One region of the Streptomyces sp. NPDC058401 genome, then DNA from elsewhere that is predicted to be linked to it. Evidence: riboswitches for the same ligand, from Rfam matches in the RefSeq annotation. Region 1 holds a riboswitch; the other holds the start of a gene.
What was found. A riboswitch is a leader RNA that binds a small molecule or an ion and turns the genes downstream of it on or off. The one in region 1 is predicted to bind thiamine pyrophosphate.

Region 1 (7,066 bases):
GGAAAAGGCCGTCGTCGTCGCCAAGGAAGACTTCGCCGCGATTCGCACCGGTCGTGCGCACCCGGCGATGTTCAACAAGATCGTGGCGGAGTACTACGGCGCCATCACGCCCATCAACCAGCTCGCCTCCTTCTCGGTCCCCGAGCCGCGCATGGCGATCGTGACCCCGTTCGACAAGAGCGCCCTGCGCAACATCGAGACGGCCATCCGCGACTCCGACCTGGGCGTCAACCCCAGCAACGACGGCAGCATCATCCGGGTGACCTTCCCCGAGCTGACGCAGGACCGCCGCAAGGAGTACATCAAGGTCGCGCGCACCAAGGCCGAGGACTCCAAGGTCTCGATCCGTGCCATCCGCCGCAAGGCGAAGGACGCCCTCGACAAGCTCGTCAAGGACAAGGAAGCCGGCGAGGACGAGGTGCGCCGCGCCGAGAAGGAGCTCGACGACACCACCGCGAAGTACGTCGCGCAGGTGGACGAGCTGCTGAAGCACAAGGAAGCCGAGCTCCTCGAAGTCTGATGAACGACACTTCCTGGCAGCCGGAGCCGGTTCCGGCGGGTCCCGCCTACGATGCGCTGGTGGGCCCGCACACTCGGCCCATGCCCATCGTGCCCGATGCCGCCGGCCGTGACTTCGACGACCGGGAAGCACGCGATCGGGGGGCCGCCGCTGACGGCGGCCCCCTCTTCCGCGCCGATACGCCGCCGCAGGAGCCCATGCCCAGCCCCCCGCCGCCGACCCCGCCTTCGCCGGCACCGCAGGACGCCTCCCCACCGCCTCAGAAGAAGCGGGCCGGGCGGGACCTGCGTGCCGCCATAGGGGTCGGAGTGGGCCTCGGCGCGGTGATCTTCGCCTCGCTGTTCATCGTCAAGGCGGTCTTCGTCGGCGTCGTCGTCGTGGCGGTCGTCGTCGGCCTGTGGGAGCTCACCTCCCGGCTCCAGGAGAAGAAGGGCATCAAGGCCCCGCTGGTCCCGCTCGCGATCGGCGGTGCGGCGATGGTCATCGCCGGGTACGTCCGCGGGGCCGAGGGCGCCTGGGTGGCGATGGCGCTCACCGCCCTCGCGGTCCTGGTCTGGCGGATGACCGAGCCGCCCGAGGACTACCTCAAGGACGTCACCGCCGGTGTCTTCGCGGCGTTCTACGTGCCCTTCCTGGCCACGTTCGTCGCGATGCTGCTCACCGCCGACGACGGGCCGCAGCGGGTCGTCACCTTCCTGGTCCTGACCGTGGTCAGCGACACCGGGGCCTACGCGGTGGGCTGGCGCTTCGGCAAGACCAAGCTCGCGCCGCGCATCAGCCCCGGAAAGACCCGCGAGGGGCTCTTCGGAGCGGTGGCCTTCGCGATGGGGGCCGGCGCCCTGTGCATGGAGTTCCTGATCGACGGGGGCGTCTGGTGGCAGGGCCTGGTGCTCGGCCTCGCCGTCGCCGTCAGCGCCACACTGGGCGACCTCGGGGAATCCATGATCAAGCGGGATCTCGGGATCAAGGACATGGGCACCCTGCTGCCGGGCCACGGCGGGATCATGGACCGGCTGGACTCCCTGCTTCCGACGGCCCCCGTGGTGTGGCTGCTGCTGGCCCTGTTCGTCGGCACCGGCTGACCTGCGAAAAGGCGCCCGTGCAGGCGGGGCGGTTACTCTTGGAGGGCGCGCTGCTTCTGCGGCGCGCCTTTCGTCTTACAAGGAGTACCTGCCATGGCCCGCCCTGTACCGGGAGAGCTCACTTTCGTCGCCCCTCGTGGAGCGAAGAAGCCGCCCCGGCACCTCGCCGACCTCACCCCCGAGGAGCGCCGGGAGGCGGTCGCCGCGATCGGTGAGAAGCCCTTCCGGGCCAAGCAGCTCTCCCAGCACTACTTCGCCCGGTACACGCACGACCCGGCCGAGTGGACCGACATCCCCGCCGCCTCGCGCGAGAAGCTCCAGCAGGAGCTGCTGCCGGACCTGATGAACGTCCTGCGCCACATCTCCTGCGATGACGACACCACCCGCAAGACCCTGTGGAAGCTGCACGACGGCACGCTCGTCGAGTCCGTGCTGATGCGCTACCCGGACCGGGTCACCATGTGCATCTCCTCGCAGGCCGGCTGCGGCATGAACTGCCCGTTCTGCGCCACCGGCCAGGCCGGCCTCGACCGCAACCTGTCGACCGCCGAGATCGTCCACCAGATCGTCGACGGCATGCGCGCCCTGCGCGACGGCGAGGTCCCCGGCGGGCCCGCCCGGCTGTCGAACATCGTCTTCATGGGCATGGGCGAGCCGCTCGCCAACTACAACCGTGTCGTCGGCGCCATCCGCCGCCTCACCGACCCGGAGCCCGACGGCCTGGGCCTGTCCCAGCGCGGGATCACCGTCTCCACCGTGGGCCTGGTCCCGGCGATGCACCGCTTCGCCGACGAGGGCTTCAAGTGCCGCCTCGCCGTCTCCCTGCACGCCCCGGACGACGAGCTGCGCGACACCCTGGTCCCGGTGAACACCCGCTGGAACGTCCGCGAGGTGCTCGGTGCGGCATGGGAGTACGCGGAGAAGTCCGGCCGCCGGATCTCCATCGAGTACGCCCTGATCCGCGACATCAACGACCAGGCCTGGCGCGGTGACCTGCTCGGCAAGCTGCTCAAGGGCAAGCGCGTGCACGTCAACCTGATCCCGCTGAACCCGACGCCCGGCTCGAAGTGGACCGCCTCGCGGCCCGAGGACGAGAAGGCGTTCGTGGACGCCATCGCCCGCCACGGCGTGCCCGTGACCGTCCGCGACACCCGCGGGCAGGAGATCGACGGGGCGTGCGGCCAGCTCGCCGCCTCGGAGCGCTGATTTTCGCCAGTTGAGGTTTGCTTTCGGCCACGGGGTACCCTGTGGCCGAACAACCAATTTCATATTCCGACAGGGGAGCGCCACAGCGCTGAGAGTGCGGTATCCGTCACCGCAGACCCTCTGAACCTCGCCCCGGTCATTCGGGGTAGGAAGTTCGGTCACCACTCAAGCTGTTGCGCCCTGCCCGGCGTCCGCTCCACAGAGCGCCGGGCAGGGCCGCGTCTTCTCCTGGACATCCCAGGAGGAATGCACCAATGAGCACCACCAAGAAGCTGGCGGGCGTCGCGCTCGCGGCCGCGCTCGGCGTCACCACGCTCAGCGCCTGCGGCGGCGACGCCAAGGACAAGGCCGCGGACGACAAGACGATCACCCTCGTCTCGCACGACTCCTTCAACGTGACCGACACGGTCCTCAAGGAGTTCGAGCAGCAGAGCGGCTACACCGTCAAGGTCCTGAAGTCGGGCGACGCCGGCGCGGCCCTGAACCAGGAGATCCTCACCAAGGGCTCCCCGCGCGGCGACGTGTTCTTCGGCGTCGACAACACCCTCCTCTCCCGCGCCCTCGACAACGGCATCTTCACGCCGTACGAGGCCAAGGGGCTGGCCGACGTGAAGCCCGAGTTCGTGCTCGACAAGGAGCACCGGGTCACCCCGGTCGACTCCGGAGACATCTGCGTCAACTACGACAAGGCCTACTTCGCCGACAAGAAGCTCGCCCCGCCGCAGACGCTGGACGACCTGATCAAGCCGGAGTACAAGAACCTCCTGGTCACCGAGAACGCCGCGACCTCCTCGCCCGGCCTCGGCTTCCTCCTCGCCTCCGTCGGCAAGTACGGGGACGCGGGCTGGGAGGGCTACTGGAGCAAGCTCAAGGCCAACGGCGTCGAGGTGGTCGACGGCTGGGAGCAGGCCTACAACGAGCGGTTCTCCGGCTCGGCCGGCGGCAAGAAGGCCAAGGGCGACCGCCCGCTGGTCGTCTCCTACGCCTCCAGCCCGCCGGTCGAGGTCCTGTACGGCGAGCCGCAGCCGGCCGAGGCCCCCACGGGCGTCGCGACGGGCACCTGCTTCCGGCAGACCGAGTTCGCCGGTCTGCTCAAGGGCGCGAAGAACGAGAAGGGCGGCAAGGCGCTCCTGGACTTCCTGATCTCCAAGAAGTTCCAGGAGGACATGCCGCTCCAGATGTTCGTGAACCCGGTGACCAAGGACGCGGTCCTGCCCGAGCTGTTCACCAAGCACGGCGTGGTCATCGAGAAGCCCGAGACGGTCGCCCCGGAGGCCATCGCCAAGAACCGTGACCAGTGGGTCAAGGCCTGGTCCGCCCTCGTCGTGAAGTAGGACGAGTGAGCGGCGTTCCGAAGGAGAGCGGGCGGGCCACGGCCGTCAGGCTCGGTCTGATGGCCGTGCCGCTCGTCTTCTTCGGGCTGTTCTTCGCGTACCCCGTCGCCGCGATCGTCGGGCGCGGGCTCAAGACGGACGCCGGCTGGCAGTTCGGCCGGATCGGCGAGGTGCTGGCCCGGCCCGACATCGGCGACGTGCTCTGGTTCACCACCTGGCAGGCGCTCGCGTCCACGGCGCTCACGCTCCTGATCGCACTCCCCGGCGCGTACGTCTTCGCGCGCTTCGAGTTCCCCGGCAAACAGCTGCTGCGGGCGCTCGTCACGGTGCCGTTCGTGCTGCCGACCGTCGTGGTCGGCACCGCGTTCCTGGCGCTCGTGGGGCGGAACGGTCTGCTGGACGAGGTGTGGGGGATCCGCCTCGACACGACCGTCTGGGCGATCCTGCTCGCGCACGTCTTCTTCAACTACGCCGTGGTCATCCGCACGGTCGGCGGGCTGTGGGCGCAGCTGGACCCGCGCCAGGAGGAGGCCGCCCGGGTGCTCGGCGCCGGGCGGTTCGCCGCCTGGCGCCGGGTGACGCTGCCCGCGCTGGTCCCGGCCGTCGCGGCCGCCTCGCTCATGGTGTTCCTGTTCACGTTCTCCTCCTTCGGCGTCGTGCAGATCCTGGGCGGGCCCGCGTACTCCACCCTGGAGGTGGAGGTCTACCGGCAGACCGCGCAGCTCCTGGACCTGCCGACGGCCGCCGTGCTGACGATGGTGCAGTTCGCGGCCATCGGCGGGATCCTCGGCGTGCACGCCTGGACCGTGCGCAAACGGGAGACCGCGCTGCGGCTCGTGGACCCGGGGCGGACCACGCACCGGCCGCGCGGCTGGGCGCAGCGCACCCTGCTCGGCGGGGTGCTGCTGACGGTGGCGCTGCTGATCGTGGCGCCGCTCGCGGTGCTGGTCGAGCGCTCGCTCGACGCCCCCGGCGGGTACGGCTTCGGCTTCTACCGGGCGCTCCAGGAGGTGGGTGCGGGCGGCGGAACCTTCCTCGTGCCGCCGCTGGAGGCGATCTGGAACTCCCTGCAGTACGCGCTCGCCGCCACCGCCATCGCGCTGGTCGTCGGCGGGCTCGCGGCGGCCGCCCTGACCCGGCGCGCCGGCCGCTTCGTCCGGGGCTTCGACGCGCTGCTGATGCTCCCGCTGGGGGTGTCGGCCGTGACCGTCGGCTTCGGCTTCCTCATCACCCTGGACAAGCCGCCGCTGGACCTGCGGACCTCGTGGATCCTGGTGCCGCTGGCGCAGGCGCTGGTGGGCGTTCCCTTCGTCGTACGGACCATGCTGCCGGTCCTGCGCGCGGTGGACGGACGGCTCCGCGAGGCCGCCGCCGTGCTCGGCGCCTCACCGCTGCGGGCCTGGCGGGAGGTGGACCTGCCGATGGTGCGGCGGGCCCTGCTGATCGCGGCGGGCTTCGCCTTCGCCGTGTCCCTCGGGGAGTTCGGGGCGACCGTCTTCATCGCGCGGCCCGACCATCCGACGCTGCCCGTCGCCGTGGCGCGGCTGCTGGGGCGGGCCGGGGAGATGAACTACGGCCAGGCGATGGCCCTGAGCACGATCCTCATGCTGACGTGCGCGGTGTCCCTGCTCCTGCTGGAGCGGCTGCGACCCGACAAGACCTCCGGAGAGTTCTGATGACCCTGCTTCAGCTGGAAGGGGTGTCGGTCCGCTTCGGTGAGCGCGCGGTCGTGGACTCCGTGGACCTGGCGGTCGCCGAGCACGAGATCGTGTGCGTGCTCGGGCCCAGCGGCAGTGGCAAGTCCACCCTGCTCCGGGTGGTGGCCGGGCTCCAGCCCGTCGCCGCCGGGCGGGTGCTGCTGGGCGGCGCCGACCAGGCCGCAGTGCCCGTACACCGGCGGGGGGTGGGCCTGATGTTCCAGGACCACCAGCTGTTCCCGCACCGGGACGTGGGCGGGAACGTCGCCTTCGGGCTGCGGATGCGGGGTGCTTCGAAGGAGTCCTCCGAGGCCCGGGTCACCGAGCTGCTGGAGCTCGTCGGGCTGCCCGGGGCGCAGGGCCGGGCTGTGGCCTCGCTGTCCGGGGGTGAGCAGCAGCGGGTCGCGCTGGCGCGGGCGCTGGCGCCGTCGCCGCGGCTGCTGATGCTGGACGAGCCGCTCGGGCAGCTGGACCGCGGGCTGCGGGAGCGGCTCGTGGTCGAGTTGCAGGGGCTGTTCTCGCGGCTGGGCACGACCGTGCTGGCCGTCACGCACGACCAGGGCGAGGCGTTCGCGCTGGCCGACCGGGTGGTTGTCATGCGGGACGGGCGGATCGCGCAGGCGGGGACCCCGCTGGAGGTGTGGGAACGGCCGGCGTCGGAGTTCGTGGCGCGGTTCCTGGGCTTCGAGAACGTGGTGCCGGCGGTGGTGTCGGGGGGTGTCGCCGCCACTCCGTGGGGGAAGGTCGCCGTTCCGGCGGGGGCCGCGGAGGGGGATCGCCGGGTGCTGATCCGGCCGGCCGGGGTGGTGCTTTCGCCCGGGGGGCTGGGGTGCGAGGTGGTGTCGCGGACCTTCCGGGGGACGCATGTCGCGCTGCTGCTGCGGCCCGAGGTGGGGCCGGGGCTGGAGGCGGAGTGTGAGCTGGCCGGGGCGCCGGCGGTCGGGGACCGGGTCGCGGTGACCTTCGCCCCGGGCGAGGTGGTCGTGCTGCCGGGGGAGTAGGCCGCCGCTGTGTGGGGCCCGGTGGGCCCGGTGGGCGGGTGCGGCTGGGTCGGCCCTGCGGGGCGAGGTCCCCTACCCGCCCTTCCACCGTTCCCCGGGCGCTGCCCGGACCCGTCCTGGGGCTCCGCCCCAGACCCCGGTCCTCAAACGCCGGACGGCTGGGCTGTCGTCAGCCGATCGGAGCCGGTTGCGGCAAGGGGACATCCTCGTCCGCGCCCTCGTGGTT
Region 2 (7,066 bases), on a different contig from region 1:
TTGCCCGACATCCGTCAGGGCCGGGGAGCGCCAGGCACCGTCCGGGTGGTACAGGTTCCGGCCCGGCTCCACGATCTCGTCGATCCGGTCGAGGGTCGCGTCGTCGAGGACCAGGCCGGCGCCCTTCAGCAGCGCTTCCAGCTGCTCCATGGTCCGCGGCCCGGTGATCACCGAGGTGACGGCGGGATGGGCCAGCGGGAAGGCCACTGCCAGCTCGGGCAGCGTGCAGCCGATGGAGTCGGCGAGCTCCACCAGCTGCTCCACGGCCTCCAGCTTCGCGATATTTCCCGGAACCGCGGGGTCGAAGCGGGCCGGGGTCAGCGCGGCGCGCCCCGAGGTCATGTCGATGGTCCTGCCGAGCCGGTACTTCCCGCTCAGGAAACCGGACGCGAGCGGGCTCCAGGTCAGGACGCCCATCCCGTACCTCCGGGCCACCGGCAGCACGCTGCTCTCGATGCCGCGCGCGAGGATCGAGTACGGCGGCTGCTCGGTCCGGAACCTCGGCAGGGCCCACCGTTCGGCGACGTGGTGCGCCTCGACGATCTCCTCGGCCGGGAAGGTGGAGCAGCCGAAGGCTCGTATCTTGCCGGCCCGGACCAGGTCGCCGAGGACGGAGAGGGTCTCCTCGACGTCCGTACCGTGGTCGGGACGGTGCACCTGGTAGAGGTCGATCCAGTCCGTGTCCAGCCGGCGCAGGCTGTCCTCGACGGCACGCACGATCCAGCGGCGGGAGTTCCCGCTGCGGTTGCGGCCCTCGCCCATCTGGAAGTGCACCTTGGTCGCGAGCACGACCTCGTCCCGCCGGCCCTTGAGGGCCTTGCCCACGATCGTCTCGGACTCCCCGGCGGAGTACATGTCCGCGGTGTCCACGAAGTTGATCCCGTGGTCGAGCGCGGCGTGGATGATCCGCACGCACTCCTCGTGATCCGGATTTCCCACCGCGCCGAACATCATCGTGCCGAGGCAGTGCGTGCTGACCTCGATGCCGGTCCCACCCAGAATTCGGTATCGCATGCTCATGGGCCGCACTGTAAAAGTTGGAGCGCGCTCCAGCGCAAGCCCCCGCGACCGCACGGGACCACGACGGCCCGGACCGCCTCCGGAAGATGTCCGGGGCGGCCCGGGCCGCGTCGGTGCTGTCTGTACTACGTCAGGTCAGGCATGCCGGATCACTTGCGCGGCTTGGCCGGGCGGGCGGGACCGGCCTTGAACTCGCCCTTGAACGCGCCTCTGACGAGCACGGCCGGTGTGGGCGTCGTCTGCTGGAGCCACGGCTCGTTCCAGACGAAGGTGTTGCCATTGATGTCGCCATGCGTCTGCCACACGGTCCCGGTCGCCGTCACCACCTTGACGAACGCGTTGTTGCCCCGGGACTCGATCGCGACGCCGCAGACGTTGGCCGGGTAGCCGGGGTTCGCGGGATCGGTCATCGTCGCGGTCGAGTTGGTGAGGTCCTGCCAGGCGATCGCCCCGCCCACGGTGGAGGCCTTCCCCACGTACGTCCTGCCGCCGGTGAGTACGGCCTGGAAGTCCTCGGTGTTCGAGGGCGTGTAGGCGTCGATGTCGGAACAAGCGCCGGTAGCACCGGTCGCACCCGTGGCACCGGTCGCACCCGTGGCACCGGTCGCACCTGTGGCGCCCAGAGCACCGGTCGGACCCGTCGGGCCCGTCGGACCCGTCGGGCCCGTCGCGCCATCGGGACCGGTCGCCCCCGTGGCACCGGTCGCACCGTCAGCACCCGTGGGACCCGTCGGGCCCGTCGCACCGTCGGGACCAGTCGCACCCGTGGCACCGGTCGCACCGTCAGCACCCGTCGGGCCCGTCGGTCCCGTCGCGCCGTCGGGACCAGTCGCACCCGTCGCACCCGTCGCACCCGTCGCACCCGTCGCGCCGGTGGGACCCGTAGCCCCGATCGGCCCCGTCTGGCCGGTCGCGCCCGTGGCACCGCCGGCACCGGTCGCACCGGTCGCGCCCGTCGCACCCGTCGCACCCGTCGCGCCGCTAGGACCCGTAGGCCCCGTAGGCCCCGTAGGCCCGGTCGGACCCGTAGGGCCTACAGGGGGGCATCCGTGGTCGTGTCCGTCGTGGTGCTCGCGTCCCTCGTCGTCGCCCCAGTTGCCGTGACCGTCGTCGTCCCCGCCGCCGCCCCGGTACCTGTCCTGCGGCGGTCCGCCGTGCGGCTCGCAGTCCTCGCCTCCGCCGCCGGCCGACGGGGCGGTGGCTCTCACCGCGGTGACCGCCGGTCTGGCCACCGCGACGACGGGGGTGGCCATGCCCACGAGTACGAGGGAAAGGGAGGCCAGGGCACCTCCCGCGATCCAGGCACGGTTGCGGGGGACGGGACCAAGGCGAAGCTTGGTCTGGTGCTCACGACTCATCTGCGGCGCTCCTTCGGAACGGAATGCGAGCCGGAACGGGTGGCGCCCCGGCTGCGGGTTCGAACGTCCCTGGGACTTACGGACCGCGCCGCCCGGATCTTGAGCCGGCGGGGCGTTTATCAGCAGAACGGCTTATCGGCCGCCCCCGAACGGATGCGTCGACGCCCACCGGGTGGTAGCGCCACCGCGCCACCGGCGTGCCGCCGACCCATCGGCGGCCCCACTCCCTAACGTCGCCCGCGATCCGTCCGACGAGAGGGTGCTGCGGTGAGGCCGACCATCTGTCTGAACATGATCGTCAAGAACGAGGCGCCGACGATCCGGAAGTGCCTGGAGTCGGTGCGCCCCCTGATCGACACCTGGGTGATCGTGGACACGGGCTCCACCGACGGCACCCAGGACGTCATCCGGGACTGCTTCGCCGACCTGCCCGGCGCGCTCCACGAGCGGCCGTGGAAGGGCTTCGACGGCAGCCGCACCGAGGCGATCGAGCTCGCGCGCTCCAGCGCCGACTACCTGCTCTTCATCGACGGCGACGACGAGATGCAGATCCAGTCCGGATTCCGCATGCCGGAGCTGACCCTCGACGCGTACCAGGTGGCGCTGCACGACGGCCCGATCGTCCACTGGCGGCCGGCGCTGGTCTCCACCCGGCTGCCCTGGAGGTACGTCGGCGTGCTCCACGAGTACATCGACTGCGGCGCCGAGTACGGCCGCGACGTGATCGAGGGCTTCAACATCCTCTCCGTCGGCGGCGGGGCCCGCTTCCGCGAAGAAGGGCAGCGGGCGAAGTACCTGCGCGATGCGGAGGTACTCACCGAAGGCCTCGCGAAGGAGCCCGACAACTCCCGGTACGCCTTCTACCTGGCCCAGAGCTGGCGCGACGCCGGAGAGCCCGAGAAGGCGCTCGCCGCCTACGACCACCGGGTGGCCATGGGCGGCTGGGCCGAGGAGACCTACTGCGCGCAGCTCTACGCCGCACGGCTCGCGGTCACCCTCGAGAGGCCGCCGGCCGAGGTGACGGACCGCTACCTGCGGGCGCACGAGAGCCGCCCCTCGCGCGCCGAGGCCCTCGGCGACCTCGCCCGGCTCTGCCGCCTCGAAAGCCGCTGGCCCCTCGCCTACCTGTTCGCCCGGCAGGCGGTTCGGGTGCCCCACCCGGAGGACATCCTCTTCGTCGAGTTCGCCTGGCACGACTGGCGCGCACTCGACGAACTCGCGGTGGCCGCCTACTGGACCGGGGAGTACGAGGAGTCGTTGGACTGCTGCCAACTCCTGCTCCAGGGCGGCAAACTGCCCGCCGACCAGCAGGACCGGGTCCTCGCCAACCTCGAGTTCGCGCGGCGCAAGCTGGGCGTGGGCTCCCCGGCCTTCGCCTGACGTACGCAACGGCGGCCCGCGACTCCCCCCTCGGTGTCGCGGGCCGTCCGTATGTGCCTCAGCGGGAGGTCAGTCCGCCAGCGGCAGGTACACGCGGTTGCCCGCGGCCGCGAACTCGGCGGACTTCTCCGCCATGCCCGCCTCGATCTCCTCGGCGCCCAGGTCGCCGCCGTGCTGGCGGCGGATGTCCTGGGAGATCTTCATCGAGCAGAACTTCGGACCGCACATGGAGCAGAAGTGCGCGGTCTTGGCCGGCTCGGCCGGGAGGGTCTCGTCGTGGAACTCACGGGCCGTGACCGGGTCGAGGGCCAGGTTGAACTGGTCCTCCCAGCGGAACTCGAACCGCGCGTCCGACAGGGCGTCGTCCCACTCCTGGGCGCCCGGGTGGCCCTTGGCCAGGTCCGCCGCGTGGGCCGCGATCTTGTACGTGATGACACCGGTCTTCACGTCATCGCGGTTCGGCAGGCCCAGGTGCTCCTTGGGCGTGACGTAGCAGAGCATCGCGGTGCCCCACCAGGCGATCATCGCGGCGCCGATGCCCGAGGTGATGTGGTCGTACGCGGGCGCGACGTCGGTGGTCAGCGGGCCGAGCGTGTAGAACGGCGCCTCTTCGCAGATCTCCTGCTGAAGGTCGATGTTCTCCTTGATCTTGTGCATCGGGACGTGCCCGGGGCCCTCGATCATCGTCTGCACGTTGTGGCGCTTGGCGATGGTGTTGAGCTCGCCCAGCGTCTTCAGCTCCGCGAACTGCGCCGCGTCGTTGGCGTCCGCGATGGAACCGGGGCGCAGGCCGTCACCCAGGGAGTACGTGACGTCGTACGCCGCGAGGATCTCGCAGAGCTCCTCGAAGTTCGTGTAGAGGAAGTTCTCCTTGTGGTGCGCCAGGCACCAGGCGGCCATGATCGAGCCGCCGCGCGAGACGATGCCGGTCTTGCGGCGCGCGGTGAGCGGCACGTACGACAGCAGCACGCCGGCGTGGACCGTCATGTAGTCGACGCCCTGCTCGGCCTGCTCGATGACCGTGTCCTTGTAGATCTCCCAGGTCAGGTCCTCGGCGCGGCCGTCGACCTTCTCCAGCGCCTGGTACAGCGGCACGGTGCCGATCGGCACGGGAGAATTGCGCAGCACCCACTCGCGGGTGGTGTGGATGTTGCGGCCGGTGGAGAGGTCCATGACCGTGTCGGCGCCCCACTTGGTCGCCCAGGTCATCTTGTCCACCTCCTCCTCGATCGAGGAGGTGACCGCGGAGTTGCCGATGTTGGCGTTGACCTTCACCAGGAACCGCTTGCCGATGATCATCGGCTCGATCTCGGGGTGGTTCACGTTGACCGGCATGACCGCGCGGCCTGCGGCGATCTCCTCGCGGACGACCTCGGGGGAGACGTTCTCGCGGATCGCGACGTACTCCATCTCCGGGGTGATCTCGCCCCGGCGGGCGTACGCGAGCTGCGTGACCGCGGCGCCGCCACGGCCCCGGCGGGGCTGGCGCGGACGGCCCGGGAAGACCGCGTCGAGGTTCTTGAGGCCACCGCGCGGCGAGGTGTGCTTGATGCCGTCGTCCTCGGGGCGCACGGGGCGGCCCGAGTACTCCTCGGTGTCGCCGCGGCTGATGATCCAGTTCTCGCGCAGCGGCGGCAGGCCCCGGCGCACGTCCGTCTCGATCTGCGGGTCGGTGTACGGCCCGGACGTGTCGTAGAGCGTCACGTCCTTGCCGTTGGTGAGGTGGACCTGACGAACCGGCACCCGGATGTCGGGGCGGGAGCCCGCCACGTACCCCTTGTGCCAGCCGGGCTGGCGCTCGGTCTGGCCGTCGGCGTCCTGGCTGACGGCAGGCGTGCGTGCGTCCTGAATGGTCATGAGACCTAATCTCCCTACGCCGGCATTACCCGGTAACAGGTTCGGCGGTCGACGCAGCCTCTTCCCGTACGCATATTCGAATGCGAACGGTGATCAGCGCCCTCTCAGCCCGGTGCTCCGAGCTCCCGCGTTGTGCAAAGTAGCCCCCACGCTAGCGTCATGTGTGGCGTGCTGAACAGTGGGCCCCCTCATCTGTTGCGATGATCAGCCAGTGACGTCCTCGCCGCAGCCCCCCACCGAACCCACGGATCCCGCTGGTCACGCAGGTCACTCCAGCCACGCTGACCACGCGCACGCGGACCCCGGTCACTCGCCCGCCGCCCCTTCCGGCCACTCCCACGGCCATGCGCACAGCCACGGCCCGGCGGCCCCCGTCTCGAAGCACCTGCGCAAGGTGATCGCGGCCGTGCTGATCCCCTTCGCCACGGCCGTCGTGATCGGCATGGTGGTGCTCTGGCCCGGTGGTGCGCCGGGTCACGAGCGCACCGGCGTCGGCTTCGACCGGCAGACCCAGCAGGGCACGGTCGTCGCGCTCCAGCACGTCGACTGCAAATCCGTGAACGCCGCACAGGTACCGCCGACCGGCGACGCCTCCACTCCCGAGGGGCGCGAGGCCATCGCCGCGCAGAACGGCGAGTGCAAGAAGGCCACGGTCAAGGTCGGCAGCGGCCCCGACAAGGGCCGCGAGTTCATCGAGATCATCCAGCCGGGCGCACCACGGCAGTTGACGGACGGCCAGGACGTGGTGGTCGCCTACGCGCCGGACGCGCCCCGGGACCTCCAGTACTCCGTGATCGACGTGAACCGCAAGCTGCCGATGGCCCTGCTCGCCGGCATCTTCGCCCTCTCGGTCGTCATCGTCGGGCGGATGCGCGGACTGTTCGCGCTCATCGCCCTCGTCGTCAGCTTCGCGGTGCTGACCCTCTTCATCCTCCCGGCGATCCTGCAGGGGTCGAATCCGCTGGTCGTGGCCGTGGTCGGAGCCAGCGCGATCATGCTGATCGCGCTCTACATGTGCCACGGACTGACGGCCCGGACCTCGGTGGCGGTCCTCGGCACCATCATCTCGCTGCTGCTGATCGGCCTGCTGGGCTCGCTGTTCATCGACTGGGCGTTCCTCAGCGGCAACACGGACGACAACACCGGGCTGATCCACGGGCTCTACCCGAACATCGACATGAGCGGTTTGCTGCTTGCTGGTGTCATCATCGGATCGCTCGGCGTGCTCGACGACGTGACCGTCACCCAGACCTCCGCGGTCTGGGAACTCCACCAGGCCGACCCGTCGATGGGCCCGCGCGGGCTCTACCGGGCGGGCATCCGGATCGGGCGCGACCACATCGCCTCGGTGGTGAACACCCTGGTACTGGCGTACGCGGGCGCGGCGTTGCCGCTGCTCCTGCTGTTCTCCATCGCGAACAGCAGCATGGGGTCGGTGGCCAACAGCGAGC

Region 2: linked by a shared signal. The riboswitch ahead of thiC (phosphomethylpyrimidine synthase ThiC) and the one ahead of ACFWNV_RS09165 (thiamine ABC transporter substrate binding subunit) in region 1 are both predicted to bind thiamine pyrophosphate.

The regions. Positions count from the first base shown of each region.
Region 1 is NZ_JBHXKA010000017.1:49,081-56,146, reverse strand. Features, by position in the region: gene frr (ribosome recycling factor) at 1-520, shown strand, start outside; gene ACFWNV_RS09175 (phosphatidate cytidylyltransferase) at 520-1,602, shown strand; gene rlmN (23S rRNA (adenine(2503)-C(2))-methyltransferase RlmN) at 1,696-2,808, shown strand; TPP riboswitch at 2,870-2,978, shown strand; gene ACFWNV_RS09165 (thiamine ABC transporter substrate binding subunit) at 3,063-4,142, shown strand; gene ACFWNV_RS09160 (ABC transporter permease) at 4,202-5,818, shown strand; gene ACFWNV_RS09155 (ABC transporter ATP-binding protein) at 5,818-6,840, shown strand; gene ACFWNV_RS09150 (hypothetical protein) at 7,010-7,066, opposite strand, start outside.
Region 2 is NZ_JBHXKA010000006.1:72,266-79,331, reverse strand. Features, by position in the region: gene ACFWNV_RS03840 (aldo/keto reductase) at 1-1,014, opposite strand, end outside; gene ACFWNV_RS03835 (hypothetical protein) at 1,170-1,496, opposite strand; gene ACFWNV_RS03830 (glycosyltransferase) at 2,646-3,758, shown strand; gene thiC (phosphomethylpyrimidine synthase ThiC) at 3,828-5,615, opposite strand; TPP riboswitch at 5,610-5,754, opposite strand; gene ACFWNV_RS03820 (YibE/F family protein) at 5,827-7,066, shown strand, end outside.